One region of the Salinivibrio sp. ML198 genome, then DNA from elsewhere that is predicted to be linked to it. Evidence: riboswitches for the same ligand, from Rfam matches in the RefSeq annotation. Region 1 holds a riboswitch; the other holds the start of a gene.
What was found. A riboswitch is a leader RNA that binds a small molecule or an ion and turns the genes downstream of it on or off. The one in region 1 is predicted to bind lysine.

Region 2: linked by a shared signal. The riboswitch ahead of BZG25_RS02850 (Na+/H+ antiporter NhaC family protein) and the one ahead of lysC (lysine-sensitive aspartokinase 3) in region 1 are both predicted to bind lysine.

Annotation. Positions count from the first base shown of each region.
Region 1 covers NZ_MUEZ01000020.1:5,642-13,058, reverse strand. Annotated here, with positions in the region: gene uvrA (excinuclease ABC subunit UvrA) at 1-1,490, shown strand, start outside; gene BZG25_RS13330 (Wzy polymerase domain-containing protein) at 1,490-3,160, shown strand; gene BZG25_RS13325 (alanine--glyoxylate aminotransferase family protein) at 3,157-4,290, opposite strand; lysine riboswitch at 4,554-4,741, shown strand; gene lysC (lysine-sensitive aspartokinase 3) at 4,839-6,227, shown strand; gene metH (methionine synthase) at 6,266-7,417, opposite strand, start outside.
Region 2 covers NZ_MUEZ01000003.1:79,023-86,439, reverse strand. Annotated here, with positions in the region: gene rnd (ribonuclease D) at 1-312, shown strand, start outside; gene minE (cell division topological specificity factor MinE) at 387-656, opposite strand; gene minD (septum site-determining protein MinD) at 658-1,470, opposite strand; gene minC (septum site-determining protein MinC) at 1,488-2,150, opposite strand; gene BZG25_RS02865 (YcgL domain-containing protein) at 2,420-2,695, shown strand; gene BZG25_RS02860 (lytic transglycosylase domain-containing protein) at 2,706-3,677, shown strand; gene BZG25_RS02855 (H-NS family nucleoid-associated regulatory protein) at 3,730-4,155, opposite strand; lysine riboswitch at 4,429-4,610, shown strand; gene BZG25_RS02850 (Na+/H+ antiporter NhaC family protein) at 4,699-6,282, shown strand; gene BZG25_RS02845 (thymidine kinase) at 6,390-6,971, shown strand; gene cspD (cold shock domain-containing protein CspD) at 7,049-7,270, opposite strand.

The DNA.
Region 1 (7,417 bases):
CCTTGACCGGGCAACGCGCTAAGATTGCCGAAAAAGTGATGAAAGAGATCCATGACCGGCTACGGTTTTTGGTCAATGTGGGGCTTAACTACCTGAATTTATCGCGCAGTGCCGATACCCTCTCTGGCGGTGAAGCACAGCGTATTCGACTGGCCAGCCAAATTGGCGCGGGCTTGGTGGGGGTCATGTACGTACTGGATGAGCCCTCTATTGGTCTGCACCAGCGTGACAATGCCCGCTTGCTCGATACCTTGGAGCATCTGCGCGATCTGGGGAACACTGTCATGGTGGTCGAGCATGATGAAGATGCCATTCGCGCGGCCGACTACATCATTGATATTGGCCCGGGGGCCGGGGCACATGGTGGTCAAATTGTTGCCGAAGGCAGTTTAGAGGACATACTCGCCAGTGAGTCGTCACTGACAGGTCAGTATCTAAGTGGAAAGCAAGCGATCGAGGTCCCCGCAAAGCGTATTGAGCGCGACCCAAACAAAATGTTGACGCTGAAAGGGGCGACGGGCAACAACCTGAAAAACGTTGATCTCCACCTACCTGTCGGACTCCTTACTTGCGTGACGGGCGTGTCAGGCTCAGGCAAGTCAACGCTTATCAATGACACCTTTTTTAAAGTGGCCCACCAGCAATTAAACGGCGCGACCACCGCCGATCCCGCGCCTTACGAGTCGATTGATGGGTTGGGACATTTCGACAAGGTGATCGATATTGATCAAAGCCCCATTGGCCGTACCCCACGCTCAAACCCAGCCACTTATACGGGGATCTTTACCCCGATCCGTGAGCTGTTTGCCGGTACCCAAGAGGCACGGGCACGCGGATATAAAGTGGGCCGTTTTAGCTTTAACGTGCGCGGCGGTCGCTGCGAAGCGTGCCAAGGTGATGGCGTGATCAAAGTGGAAATGCATTTCTTGCCCGATGTGTATGTACCTTGTGATGTGTGTAAAGGTAAACGTTATAACCGGGAAACATTGGAAGTACGCTATAAAGGCAAAACCATCGATGAAGTCCTTGAGATGACCGTCGAGGACGCGCGTGAGTTTTTCGACGCCGTGCCCGCTATCAAGCGTAAACTGCAAACATTGATGGATGTCGGTCTGAGCTATATTCGCCTTGGCCAAGCAGCCACCACCTTATCGGGGGGTGAAGCACAGCGGGTCAAGTTAGCACGAGAGCTGTCTAAGCGTGACACGGGTAAAACGCTTTACATCCTCGATGAACCAACCACAGGGCTTCATTTCCATGATATTCAGCAACTGCTTAATGTCCTGCACCGCTTGCGCGAACAGGGCAACACTATCGTGGTGATTGAGCATAATCTGGATGTGATAAAGACCGCGGACTGGATCATCGACTTAGGGCCAGAGGGCGGTAATGGCGGCGGTGAAATCATCGCGCAAGGTACACCGGAAGCGATCGTGGATGTGGTGGGTAGCCACACCGCTCACTTCCTCAAACCTATGTTGGAGCGATAATGACCTCAGCGCTGCCGCAGAGTCGCGTGATACGAAAGCCGCTAACAACCCCATTTCTACTAACGTTAGCGGCCTTGTGGTTGATCTGCTTACCACTGTACTCGGTGTCTCTCCCGCTGGTTGGCATACGTCACCCTGCAGCGGCGCTTTCCTTGTTAACGCTCGCGTTCACCTTGGGGTTTGCCTGCTTAGAAGTCGTGCGTCAGCATACTTGGCGGGCAAGCCGACTGACCTGGATGCTTGGTTTGGCAACGGGCCTGGCGATTATTCCTTATTACTACCCACACGCTGAGGCACTCAATAGCGGCTATGCCATGGCCGCCTTGATACTTAGCCTCGGTTTCTTCTCCAGCCTTCAACAGTTTGTTTTTAACCATTCGCAGCGGCAAAAGCTACTCGGGGTATTTTTACTCGCCTCTTGGCTAGCGGTACTGTCGGTGTTGGGCAATCAATCACCACCGGGCATGGCGCCTTTTATGTTTAACAACTGGGTGCCTCACTTGCCCCCTGCGGTCACGCACACACTGCTACTTACAGGTCTCACCTTAGCGGCGTATATTCTCGCCAGAGAGCCGAGTGGCCGCTACCGCCATCCCATCAGCCAAAGCTTATTGGCCGTCACCCCTTTGGTTTTTATTCCAGTGTTAGCGATGCAAGGCCAGCCCCTGCTGCTGCTCTTTGCCTTGTGTGCCATCGTGTTACAGCAAGCCTATTTGAGTCGCTTTGCCTCCAGGCGCCAGCACAAAGCTTGGCTTGTGGCAGTCTGTCTCGGCGCGATCCTGGCGATATTTGCCCTCAGTGGTCAAGATAGTTGGCAATGGCTGAGCGACGGCGAGCGACGTGCGTTGGGTTTAGCGTGGCAACAATGGCAGACAACGCCCTTTTTCGGCGTGGGCATGGGGAATGGTAAGCAGGCCTTGCTGTTGCTTTCTGCTTCACAACCCGGCCACCTTGGTCCAGTGAACCTGCCCAGTGCACTGCTGTTTTGGCTGTTGGAAGGAGGCTTATTGATTGGATTGGGCTATGTGTTGGTGATCATGGCGCTCGGCGTCAGGATCCTTCGTGCTCCCTCAGGGACACGGCGGATCTTGATTGCTTTAGTGCTACCTCCGCTCACTGGACTGATGATCTATCCGGTAAGCGGCACCCAGTGGTTCAATGGGGTATTGTTACTCCTTTGGCTATACTGGCTTGATAACCTCACCAGCAAATATCGCCGCTACCCGGTACTCACTCATGGTTACAGCCAACGTGTGGCCAGTCGCACCGTGATCACTGCCCTCGTCATCACGACACTCGTGTGCCTGTCATCCGTATATTTGGCCAATCGTTATTTGCGCGACTCTTTACTCAGCTCGCAACGTTTTGCCTTATACCAGCAACATCCATGGTGGCAGCAAAAGCTGGCCCACGCACAACAAAGCCGTCACTTTCAGGCTAATTTAGCAACTCTGTCTGACACTGAGCGCCAGCAACACCTTAACCAATTATTGCGCCAAGTCGCACAACGACCACGCTTTGCTGGCTATCAGCATGCCTATCAAGTGGCCCTACAAATCGGTGACCGTCAGCGGGCTCGCGATATCCAGCAAGAAGCGCGTTACTTGTATCCAAACGCGGCGAAGGTATGGACAATCCGCCATACCCTACCGGATCATTCAACGCCCTAGCGCAATGCCTCTTCAAGGGCTTTAAGGCACAGGGCAATGTTCTCATCCCTTGCGCCGTAGCCCATTAAGCCGATTCGCCAGGCTTTACCCGCCAAATCACCGAGGCCAGCGCCAATTTCCAAGTTATAGGTGTGAAGTAAATGCTGGCGCACGGCGGCATCATCCACGCCCTCAGGAATATAAACGGCGTTAAGCTGGGGCAAACGATAAGGTTCATCGACCACAAAGCCAATCCCTAAATTGTCCAATCCCGCTTTCAAACGCTGATGCATGGTATCGTGGCGTTGCCACGCGTTCTCAATCCCTTCGTGATACAGTTTGAGCAGGGCTTCATGTAGGGCATATAAACTATTCACGGGTGCCGTATGGTGGTAGCTACGTTTGCCGTCGCCGCTCCAATACCCCAGCACCAAACTTTGATCGAGAAACCAGCTTTGCACCTTGTGAGTCCGCGCCTGCATTTTTTCTACTGCACGGGGCGAGAATGTCACTGGCGACAAGCCCGGTACACACGACAAACATTTTTGACTGCCTGAATAGACTGCATCTAATTGCCACTCGTCCACCTTCAACGGCACGCCACCGAGTGAGGTCACCGCATCGACAATAGTGAGGCAGCCGTGTTCACGTGCCAAGGTGGCAAGGGCCTGTGCATCAGAGCAAGCGCCTGTGGACGTCTCCGCGTGGACAAATGCGACAATGCTAGCCTCCGGGTGCGCCTTCAAGGCCGCTTCAACCTTTTCAGGATTAACCGGATCGCCCCAGGCATCATCAACCATGACCGCATGTGCGCCACAACGCTCCACGTTTTCTCGCATCCGGTCGCCAAACACGCCATTGCGACAGACGATCAATGTGTCGCCAGGCTCCACCAAATTGACAAAACAGGCTTCCATCCCCGCACTCCCGGGTGCAGAGACCGCAATGGTAAACGGATTGTCGGTTTGAAAAGCGTACTGCAGTAGCTGCTTGACCTCATCCATCATGCCAATGAATAAGGGGTCAAGATGCCCCAATGTCGGCTTGCTCAATGATTGCAGCACCGACGGGTAAATGTCAGAGGGCCCTGGCCCCATCAATGTGCGAGCGACGGGTTGAAAAGACTGAATATCGGAAATTGCACGAGCCATCACGAATCCTTGTTGTTGGTACCGAGGCTCACCGTTATAGCATATTTTTTCGCCATCCCCCTAGCCTCTGGCACATGAACTGTGTGATCGCTAGCGGCGATTTATGTTTCTTTTCAGTGCCGATAGGGCGCAATGGCCTCCTTTTCCTCAGTCAAAGCGGGGGCTGGGCAGTGCTCCCCCATCAAGAGCAAAAACACGGTTGACACCCTGCGACCACACCCGTAATGTTAAAACTGTTCATGCGGTCACCAACCCATGACTGAACATGCAGAAGAGGTGCATTTCTCAGGCAGTTATCAGGCGGAGCCCCACTCCTAAGCGTGATAACCAGGGGAGACAATGCCGAGGTGGCGTAAGATCGGGGTCGATACGCTGCCGGCCTTGAAGGCTGAATCCTTCAGGCTGTCACTTGTCATCCATATGGACAGACAGGTGGAGCGCTTCTGGCAGAATGCCTGCCGTTTGCTCTTCCTACCTTGTCGCGGTATTTATCGCGGTCACGATGTGACTTCTGATGTTCCCCACTGACTTTTGAATATGTTGAATCAATGAGCACGAGCTCAAAAGGGGAAAAGGACGTGAACCCGTTACCATCAATTTCAGTCGCTAAGTTTGGCGGCACCAGTGTCGGGACGCTAGCGGCGATGCAGCAAAGCGCCGCGGTTATCGAGCAAAACCCGCAAACCCGTTTAATCGTGATCAGTGCGTGCGCCGGAGTGACCAATCATTTAGTCGCGCTCGCAAAAGGGATCAGCGACCCTGACGTGCGCCAAGCCAAGTTGGACGCCATTAATGCCATTCACCAAGCAATATTGCAGCAACTTCCTGATTGCCAAAACACGCAAGCAGCCGTCGAACACTGGCATCTCGCCATTGCCGAGTATGCCGAAAAAGCGGCCATCATTCCTGACACAGCGCTAACGGATGCGTTAGTTGCCTGCGGCGAGCTGATCTCAACCCATATTTTCACCCATTTGCTCAACAGCCGAGGTATAACCGCTTTGAGAGTAGATGCGCGTGAATTGCTGCGCACCGACAGCCAGTTTGGCTGTGCCCAGCCTGACCCACAACAGACGCGAACACAGTGCCACGACCAATTGCTTCCGCATTTAGCCACACATCGAGTGGTCACCCAAGGGTTTATCGGCGCGGATGCCCACGGACAAACCACCACCTTAGGCCGTGGTGGTAGCGACTACAGTGCAGCACTGTTCGCCGAAGCCGTGGACGCAGAGAGTTTGGCCATTTGGACCGATGTGCCCGGGATTTATACCACCGACCCGCGGATTGCCGAACAAGCGCGCCCAATCAGTGAGATTAGTTTTAGCGAAGCCTCAGAAATGGCCACGTTTGGTGCCAAAATCCTGCACCCGTCCACCTTGCTGCCTGCAGTGCGCCAACATATACCAGTGTTTGTCGGGGCCGCGAGAGCGCCTGAGCAAGGCGGCACCTGGATCCGCGAGCACGCGCACTCGGCACCGCTGTTTCGTGCCGTCGCCTTACGACGAAACCAAACCATGGTGACACTAACCAGCTTAAACATGTTCCATGCATATGGTTTTTTGGCCAAAGTATTTGAGGTTTTGGCACGATTTGAAATCTCGGTGGACTTGATCACCACCTCGGAGGTCAGTGTCGCTTTAACCCTTGATCAAACCAACACTCAGGGCGACGCGCCGCAGCTGCCACAAGCGGCTATCGCCGAGCTGACCCAGTTATGTCATGTCGAGATCTGCGAGAACCTGGCGGTGGTAGCGCTGATTGGCAATGATATGAATCATACTGCTGGCGCGACAGCACCAGTGTTCAGTGCCTTAGCACAACATAAACTACGCATGATTTGCTACGGTGCCAGCAACCACAATGTATGTGTTGTGGTTGAAGATGACGATGCCACCCAGGTGGTGCAGCGGTTACACGCGGACTTATTTGAATAATAAAAAAGCCAGCACAGCCAATATGCTGGCTTCTTTCGTTAGCCGTTTAAGTTCGGCCCGAGCCATTTCTCCGCTTCTTCGCTGCTCCACCCTTTGCGTGCTGCGTAGCTGTCTCGCTGATCGTTTTGGATCTTCGCCACCGCAAAGTAACGTGACTCAGGGTGGGAAAAATACCAACCTGAGACCGACGCCCCCGGCCACATGGCATAGCTTTCGGTAAGTGTCATCCCCGTATGTGCTTCTACCGACAGCAATTGCCAAATTTTGCCTTTCTCACTGTGTTCAGGACAGGCGGCATAACCCGGCGCTGGCCGGATCCCTTGGTATTGCTCGCGGATCAGCGCATCGTTATCGAGCGTCTCATCGGGCGCATAGCCCCACAAGGTAATCCGAATTTGCTGATGGAGGTACTCTGCAAAGGCTTCTGCAAGTCTATCGGCGACCGCCTGGATCATGATCGCGTTATAATCATCCCCTTTCGCTTTGTATTCTTCCGCCAAGGCATATTCGCCAATACCACCTGTCACCGCAAATGCGCCAATCCAATCCGGCTGGCCACTGCTTTTTGGCGCAATAAAGTCCGACAAGCAATAGTTGGCACCACGAGGCTTTTTCGTTTGCTGACGCAAGTGGTTCAGTACGGTGAGCGTCGCTTGGCGAGACCCATCATCATAGACTTCAATATCATCCTCAACGCTGTTGGCAGGAAAAAGGCCACACACTCCCTTCGCGGCGACCAAGCCTTCTGCCTCGAAACGATCGAGCCAAGCATTGGCGTCTTGATACAAACGGCGCGCTTCCTCACCCACTAGTTCGTGATCCAAAATCGCCGGGAATTTGCCACTGAGTGACCACGTCATAAAGAAGGGTGTCCAGTCGATATACTGACGTAAGGTCGCTATCGAGACATCATCGTAAACATGCACGCCCGGCTTCAACGGCTGCGGAGGAGCATAGTTTGCCCAGTCCGTTTGCCACTTATTGTCCCGCGCCTGCTCAAGGGTGACGGGAGCGGTTCGAGGCGTTTTGCGTTGATGTTGCTCACGCACCGCCGCATAGTCTTTGGCTAAACGGGCCACAAAATCCGGCCGCTGAGTCTGTGACAGCAACGATGAGCACACCCCCACGGCACGTGACGCGTTGGGCACATAGACCACGGGCGCATGGTAATGCTGTTCAATCTTCACCGC
Region 2 (7,417 bases), on a different contig from region 1:
TTGATCACGTTGGCCACGCAAGCGGATAAAACCCCGTTAGCCAAATGCCCGCCGGCCATCACACGCTTAGTCGATGAGCCTGGGTATAAGTCGGTGATTAAAGCGATTAAGGAGCAGGTGCAAGCCCAGGCAGATAAATCAGGCTTAGCGCCTGAGTTTATTGGTTCTAAAAAGCAGCTTAATCAATTGATTACCTGGGTATGGCGAGAGGAGCGTCAAGAAGACAAACGTCCTGACTTAGCCTCGGGGTGGCGCTTTCGGTTAGTGGGTGAGACATTGCTGACGATGATCCCTAACGCCCCAGGGGCATAGTGATCATCTCACGCATAAACAAAAGCGGTGGCCTTGAGCCACCGCTTTGTGTATTAGCCCGTTGTGATTGAGATCTAGCTCTCTTTTCCCTCTTCGGGCAAGGTGACATTCAGCTCCAAGACGGATAGGTCATCATCGCCTTGCTCTAGGCTGACAGACACTTGGTCCGGTGCGATATCCACGTATTTGCGGATCACGTCTAAAATATCTTGCTTGAGCTGAGGCAAATAAGTCGGCGCTGGGCTATCTGCACTGCGACGCTCGGCAACAATAATTTGTAAACGCTCTTTGGCAATATTGGCCGACTTTTTCTTAGATGGGCGGAAGAATTCAAGCAGTGCCACATTAGCCTCCAAATAAGCGTTTTAGGAAACCTTTGCGCTCTTCCTCGATAAAGCGGAAGGGACGCTCTTCACCCAGCAGACGCGCAATGGCATCTTCATAGGCTTGGCCTGCATCAGATTCTTGGTCAAGTACCACTGGCTCGCCTTTGTTTGAGGCGTGCAACACAGACTGGCTCTCCGGGATGACCCCTAACAGTGGAATACGCAAGATATCTTCAACATCCTCAACACTGAGCATTTCACCGTTGGTCACACGTGCAGGATTATAGCGAGTGAGTAATAAGTGATGTTTTACCGGATCCTCGCCGTTTTCTGCGCGGCGTGACTTGGAGTCGAGAATACCAAGAATCCGATCAGAGTCGCGTACGGATGAAACCTCTGGATTGGTGGTAACAATCGCTTCGTCAGCAAAATACAGCGCCATTAATGCACCGGCTTCAATGCCCGCGGGCGAGTCGCAAATAATGTATTCAAAGCCAAGCTCATCCATGTCTTTTAGAACCCGCTCCACGCCGTCTTTGGTTAGCGCATCTTTATCGCGTGTTTGTGAGGCTGGCAGAATAAACAAATTGTCTACGCGTTTGTCTTTAATTAATGCTTGATGCAGATTGGCTTCGCCATTAATGACATTGACAAAGTCATAGACGACCCGACGCTCACAGCCCATCACCAAATCCAGGTTACGTAGGCCAATATCAAAATCGACCACGGCGGTTTTTTTGCCTGTCATGGCCAACCCGGTCGCCAATGCCGCACTCGATGTTGTTTTACCAACACCGCCTTTACCGGAAGTAATTACAATAATTCGTGCCATTCCTCTTCCTTATTCTCTTATAGCGTGAGGGGGTCAATGTGTAAGCTTTCTTGATTAAGCGAGACCATGGAAGGTCGCTCTAAATGTTCTGATGGAATTTTATCGCTGAGCCAATAGCTTCCTGCTACTGACAATAATTCTGACTGAAGGTTCTGACAATAAATACGCGCTTGCTTTTGTCCACTTGCGCCGGCAATAGCTCGGCCACGCAAAACGCCATAGATATGAATACTGCCATCGGCTATCACTTCCGCGCCGGCACTGACATGATTGAGGATCACCAGATCGGCGTTTTTCGCATAGATTTGCTGACCTGAACGCACGGGGGCGGTGACCACTTTGGCAGGCGGCTGAATCGGATCGGCAACTCGGGATTGCTTGCTTGACTTGAGCACGGCTAGTTGCGCATTCAGCGCAAGCTCGCGTGTATCATTATGGGTGACGCCGGTCAATCCGACGAGAATCATGCCTGTGGCCTGTAAGCACTGCTTTAAGGCACCGATATCAGGACATTGTGATAGGCGGCTAATGTCAGCGACAACAGGGGCGCCTTGAAAAAAGGCCGGTGCTTGGGTGACTTTCTCTGTCAAAACATTGGCAGCGGCAGCAAAATTATCGTCAACGAGGTGGAGGACGGAAAGGGTAAAGGTTGAGCCTTTCAACTCCGGTTGTTTGAGCATGTTATTCGATCCCGGTTTTGTCATTTAAACACGAGTCAGACGCGCATTATCAGACGTTGGATAGCATGGTATATTCACAGCGCCAATGCGGCAAGCAGGGTTTGCCGTTGATGCGGCATTTCTCCCTTTAATGGTGTTTTTTTAACGTTTGAATGAGAAATGGCAGCAGAGACGCGTTTTGACACACTTTGCTGCAAAGCTTAACAAACCTTTACCCCGAGATGACAATTTATCGCCAGTAATATGGCATGCTCATGAGGACTTTTGAGATGTATTGCGCAATTTATCGTAGCAAAAAGAAAGAAGGCACCTATCTTTATCTTGCAGAGAAAGATAAATTTGATGATGTGCCTGAGGCATTAATGAATAGCTTTGGGCAACCCGAATTTGCCATGATGATCAACTTAGACAAGCGCGATAAACTGGCTGCTGTTGACATCAATAAGGTTAAACAAAGCCTGCAAAGTGATGGCTTTTTTGTGCAATTGCCCCCGCCACCTGATGCGGCATTGCAGGCCATTCGTAATAAAAACGAAAAACTGTAAAAGGAAGACTATGCGCAAAGGTATGATTTCAGCTTCTATCGCGGCGGCACTTTTGGTGAGCCCTGTGATGGCCAAGCCCGGATTCGAGCAGTATGTGACCACCTTAAAAGCCGAGGCACGAGAGGCGGGCATCAGTGATGCGTTACTTGAGCGTGCGTTTAAGGACGTTGAATACCACGAGCGTGCGGTCAGCTCCGATCGAAATCAACCTGAGCGACGCCTTACGCTGGATGAATATATTCCGCGTGCTGTGCCTGATTGGAAAGTCGCCCAAGCGAAAAAACTGTATCGTGAACATTACGACACGTTGAAAACCATCGGTGAGCAGTACCAAGTTCAGCCGCGTTTTATTGTGGCTTTATGGGGCGTAGAAAGTAATTTTGGCAAACTTCAGGGCAGTTATAATGTGATTGAAGCTTTATCAACATTAGCCTTTGATGGTCGTCGAGAGGCCTTTTTTCGTAAAGAGACCATGGCTGCACTGAAGATATTACAGCAAGGGCACATTGCGCCAGAAGCGATGAAAGGCTCTTGGGCAGGGGCAATGGGCCAATGCCAGTTTATGCCAAGCTCGTTTATTAATTACGCGGTCGATGGCAATCAAGATGGTAAGAAAGACATTTGGCAAACAGAAGCCGATGTTTTTGCGTCTGCTGCGAATTACTTAAAAAAAGCCGGGTGGGATGATACTTATACATGGGGGCGGCAAGTACAGCTACCTGCAGGAATAGATCGTACTTTGCTTGGCACCGACAGTGATAAAGCACACTCATTGAGTGCCTGGCAGACGCGTGGTGTGCGCCGTTTGAATGGTCAGGCGCTACCCGCCGTCGATATCAATGCGTGGTTGATTCAGCCTGATGATGGTAAAGGCAGGGCTTATCTTGTTTATAATAATTATCAGAGTTTATTGAAATGGAATCGCTCGCACTACTTTGCGTTAGCGGTGAGCCATTTGGCAGACAGAATTAAATTTGGTTAAGGGATAAAAAAAAAGAGGCTGAGCGCCTCTTTTTTTATGCGGGAATATGGACTTAGGCTTCTTGGCCTGGGATGAGGAAATCTTCCTGCTTAGCCGCACCGCTCTCAATCGCTTCGCGAATCACTTTCGGCATACGACCTTGGCCTGTCCAGGTTTTTTGTGAGCCATCTTCGCCCGTATATTGATATTTTGCTGGACGAGTCGCGCGTTTACCCGATGCTTTGCTCTTAGAAGCACCACCTAACAATGCCACGATTTCTTCTGGGTCAATACCGTCGGCTTCTAACATAGCACGGTATTTTTCTAACTTCTCTAAGCGCTCTTTTTCTTGCGCTTCAGCTTGGCGATCGATTTCTTTGCGCTCTTCAACAACCGTTTGTAATTTTTCTAAGGCTTCGTTCAGTTGCTCAGTAGACATCTCTTTTGCAACTGCGCGTAAGCTACGCAAATTGAGTAAGGCTTTCATTGCATCAGACATTATTGGTTCCTATTTGATTTATATGTTAATTGAAAGAATGATAGCAGTATAATTGAAATATACAATATGACCTATATTAATACGCCATATTGTTCATTAATTGCAAGTTAACCGCAAATTTGACTTTAATTCTATTGTCTTTTTTGAAACAGATGTCTAAAAAAATAGAAGATAAGACGCATTTTATTGGCATCGAGTTAAGGTGGGGGTTAATCGACGTTTTTTCAACCATAAATAGTTGCGATAGTAAACACGTTGTGTAGAATGCACCACGCTTAACGTAGAGGTGCGTTGTTTATAAGTCGTGCGCAAGAGGGTGATACCGATGAGAGCGCATAAAAGGAAACAACGCCGAAGCCAATCAGGTCATCACACCGATTGAGCTGGGGCTGTTACCGAATAGGGGCAGCACTGCCATAGTACTTGGAAATACACTATGGAGCGCTACTGTATGTAGGAGGCAAGCTGTTTGCCGTGTGATACCACACCTTACCGTCTTCATTTCTGCAGTAGATCTCCAACCACCTGGTTGACACTGAGATCATGAACTTAACAGATTTTTCTTCATCCGCTTTATCACTGCTTCCCCCTTTATTGGCGCTAGGCCTCGCGATTGCCACACGACGGGTTTTATTGTCGTTGGGCATGGGAATCGTACTAGGTACTGTGTTACTGACCGATTTTTCTTTCCTCTCTTCTGGACAGTACTTACTTGAGGTGATCACTGGACTATTTATTGCTGATGGAGGCTTAAATAGCTGGAATTTAAGTATTCTCGCGTTTCTTATTTTACTCGGTATGATCACTGCGCTCCTGTCTCTTTCTGGAGGCACACGCGCGTTCGCCAATTGGGCGCAAAGTCGGATCAAGAGTAAACGTGGGGCGAAACTGCTCGCCGCTTTTCTCGGCGTATTTATATTTGTCGATGATTATTTCAACAGCTTAGCGGTGGGCGCCGTTTCTCGCCCCGTGACAGATAGATTTCACGTCTCTCGAGCGAAACTGGCTTACATTCTTGACTCCACGGCAGCCCCTATGTGTGTGATCACACCAGCATCAAGCTGGGGAGCCTATATCATTACCGTGATTGGCTCGATTTTAGTGGCGCATGGTGTGACGGATTACACGGCGCTAGGGGCATTTGTCACCATGATCCCGATGAACTTTTACGCCATTTTTGCCTTGCTCTTAGTGTTTGCGGTGGTTTGGTTTCAACTGGATATTGGCCCGATGCGTCAGTTTGAATATCAGGCGAAAAAAGGCAGTCGATTGGGCGATGAAAGTGAAAACTGCGCTGATATCTGCGATGACTTAGGGATTGAAGAAAGTGATAAAGGCAGCGTGGCTGATTTGGTCGCCCCCATTATTATGCTAGTCGTGGCGACGGTGGGGGCGATGCTATATACCGGCGGACAGGCCTTGGCCGCTGATGCACAATCCTTTTCTCTCCTCGGCGCGTTTGAAAATACCGATGTCGGCATGTCATTGCTGTGGGGTGGACTGGCGGGTTTAGCTGTGTCCTTAGTGATGACAGGTAAACAAGGTATTGCGGTATCAGATATTGCGAAAACCCTTTGGGTGGGCGCAAAGTCTATGTTTGGCGCGATCCTCATTCTGTTATTTGCTTGGTCAATTGGCCATATTATTGGTGATCTACAAACAGGCAAATATTTGTCGTCCTTGGTTGAGGGGAACTTACCGGCGCAATTCTTGCCTGTGGTGCTCTTCTTGTTGGCGGCAGTGATGGCCTTTGCAACAGGGACGTCGTGGGGGACGTTCGGTATTATGCTTCCTATCGCGGGCGATCTTGCCGCGGCGACAGACATTGCTCTGATGCTACCTATGCTCTCAGCAGTATTGGCGGGGGCGGTATTTGGCGATCATTGTTCACCAATTTCTGATACCACTATCTTGTCTTCAACAGGGGCACGATGTGGACATATTGATCACGTCGCCACCCAGCTCCCTTATGCTATTGGCGGGGCGCTTGTCTCAACCGTAGGCTTCATGGTGTTAGGCTTTACCGCGTCACTTCTTTGGTCTTTGATGGCGACCGTGTTTGCGTTCGTTGCACTATGTGCTGGGTTAATGTGGCTTAAAAAGCGACCGTGTAAATTGGTCGGTTAATTATCTAGCCTCGCTTCGGCGGGGCTTTTCTTTTTCTGCTAGTGCGGTAGCATGCCTGTTTATTTAATCCAGCTCGCCCACAATGGGCATTACGTGTAGAGACAGTTATGGCTCAGTTATACTTTTATTATTCGGCAATGAACGCGGGTAAGTCGACCACCTTGTTACAATCGGCCTTTAACTACCAAGAGCGCGGTATGCAGCCTCTACTCTTTACCGCCGCGATTGATAACCGCTATGGGGTCGGAAAAATTAGTTCGCGAATTGGCTTAGAAGCTGATGCCCACCTGTATGACAATCAGACGTCGCTATTCGAGCACGTTGCGACTATCTTGGCGCAAGAGAAAGTTGACTGTTTATTGATTGATGAGAGCCAATTTTTGACCAAACAGCAAGTCCTTGAGCTCACTGATGTGGTGGATAAGCTGCGGATCCCAGTATTGTGTTATGGATTAAGAACGGATTTTCGTGGTGAGCTGTTTGAAGGGTCGCAGTACTTGTTGGCGTGGGCTGATAAGCTCGTTGAACTGAAAACCGTGTGCCATTGTGGACGTAAAGCGAGTCGAGTTATTCGCCAAGATAGCGAGGGTAATGCCATTGCGGATGGTGATCAGGTGGTGATTGGGGGCAATGAACGTTATGTTTCTGTGTGTCGCCGCCACTACAAACAGATGCTTGGGTTACTCTAGACGGCATTGAGTTCGGTCAAACACAACAAAGGCGAGCGGTAAGCTCGCCTTTTCCATTTGGCCGACCGGATTCAGCGCTATTTAGCCGCTTCTTGATCGACTGGCACAATTTCACTGGCATGGTAGCCTTTTGGTCCTTCCTGAACCTCGTAGTTGACGGTTTGTCCCGCCTTTAATGTCTTATATCCGTCCATCTGGATGGTAGAATAGTGGGCAAACACATCGCCTTCTCCTTCTACCGGACAAATAAAGCCAAATCCTTTTGCATTGTTAAACCATTTTACTGTACCAGTTTCCATGCGACACATCCTTCTTGCATCAAACTTTGCATACCTGCGATAAACGCGTTCATTCCACCTCATCAATCCCGGCAGCGCGGCACTGTTGCCATCACTGATATGATTGAATAGAAGTGACATGGTTAGTTTACCTACCACATGTTTCAC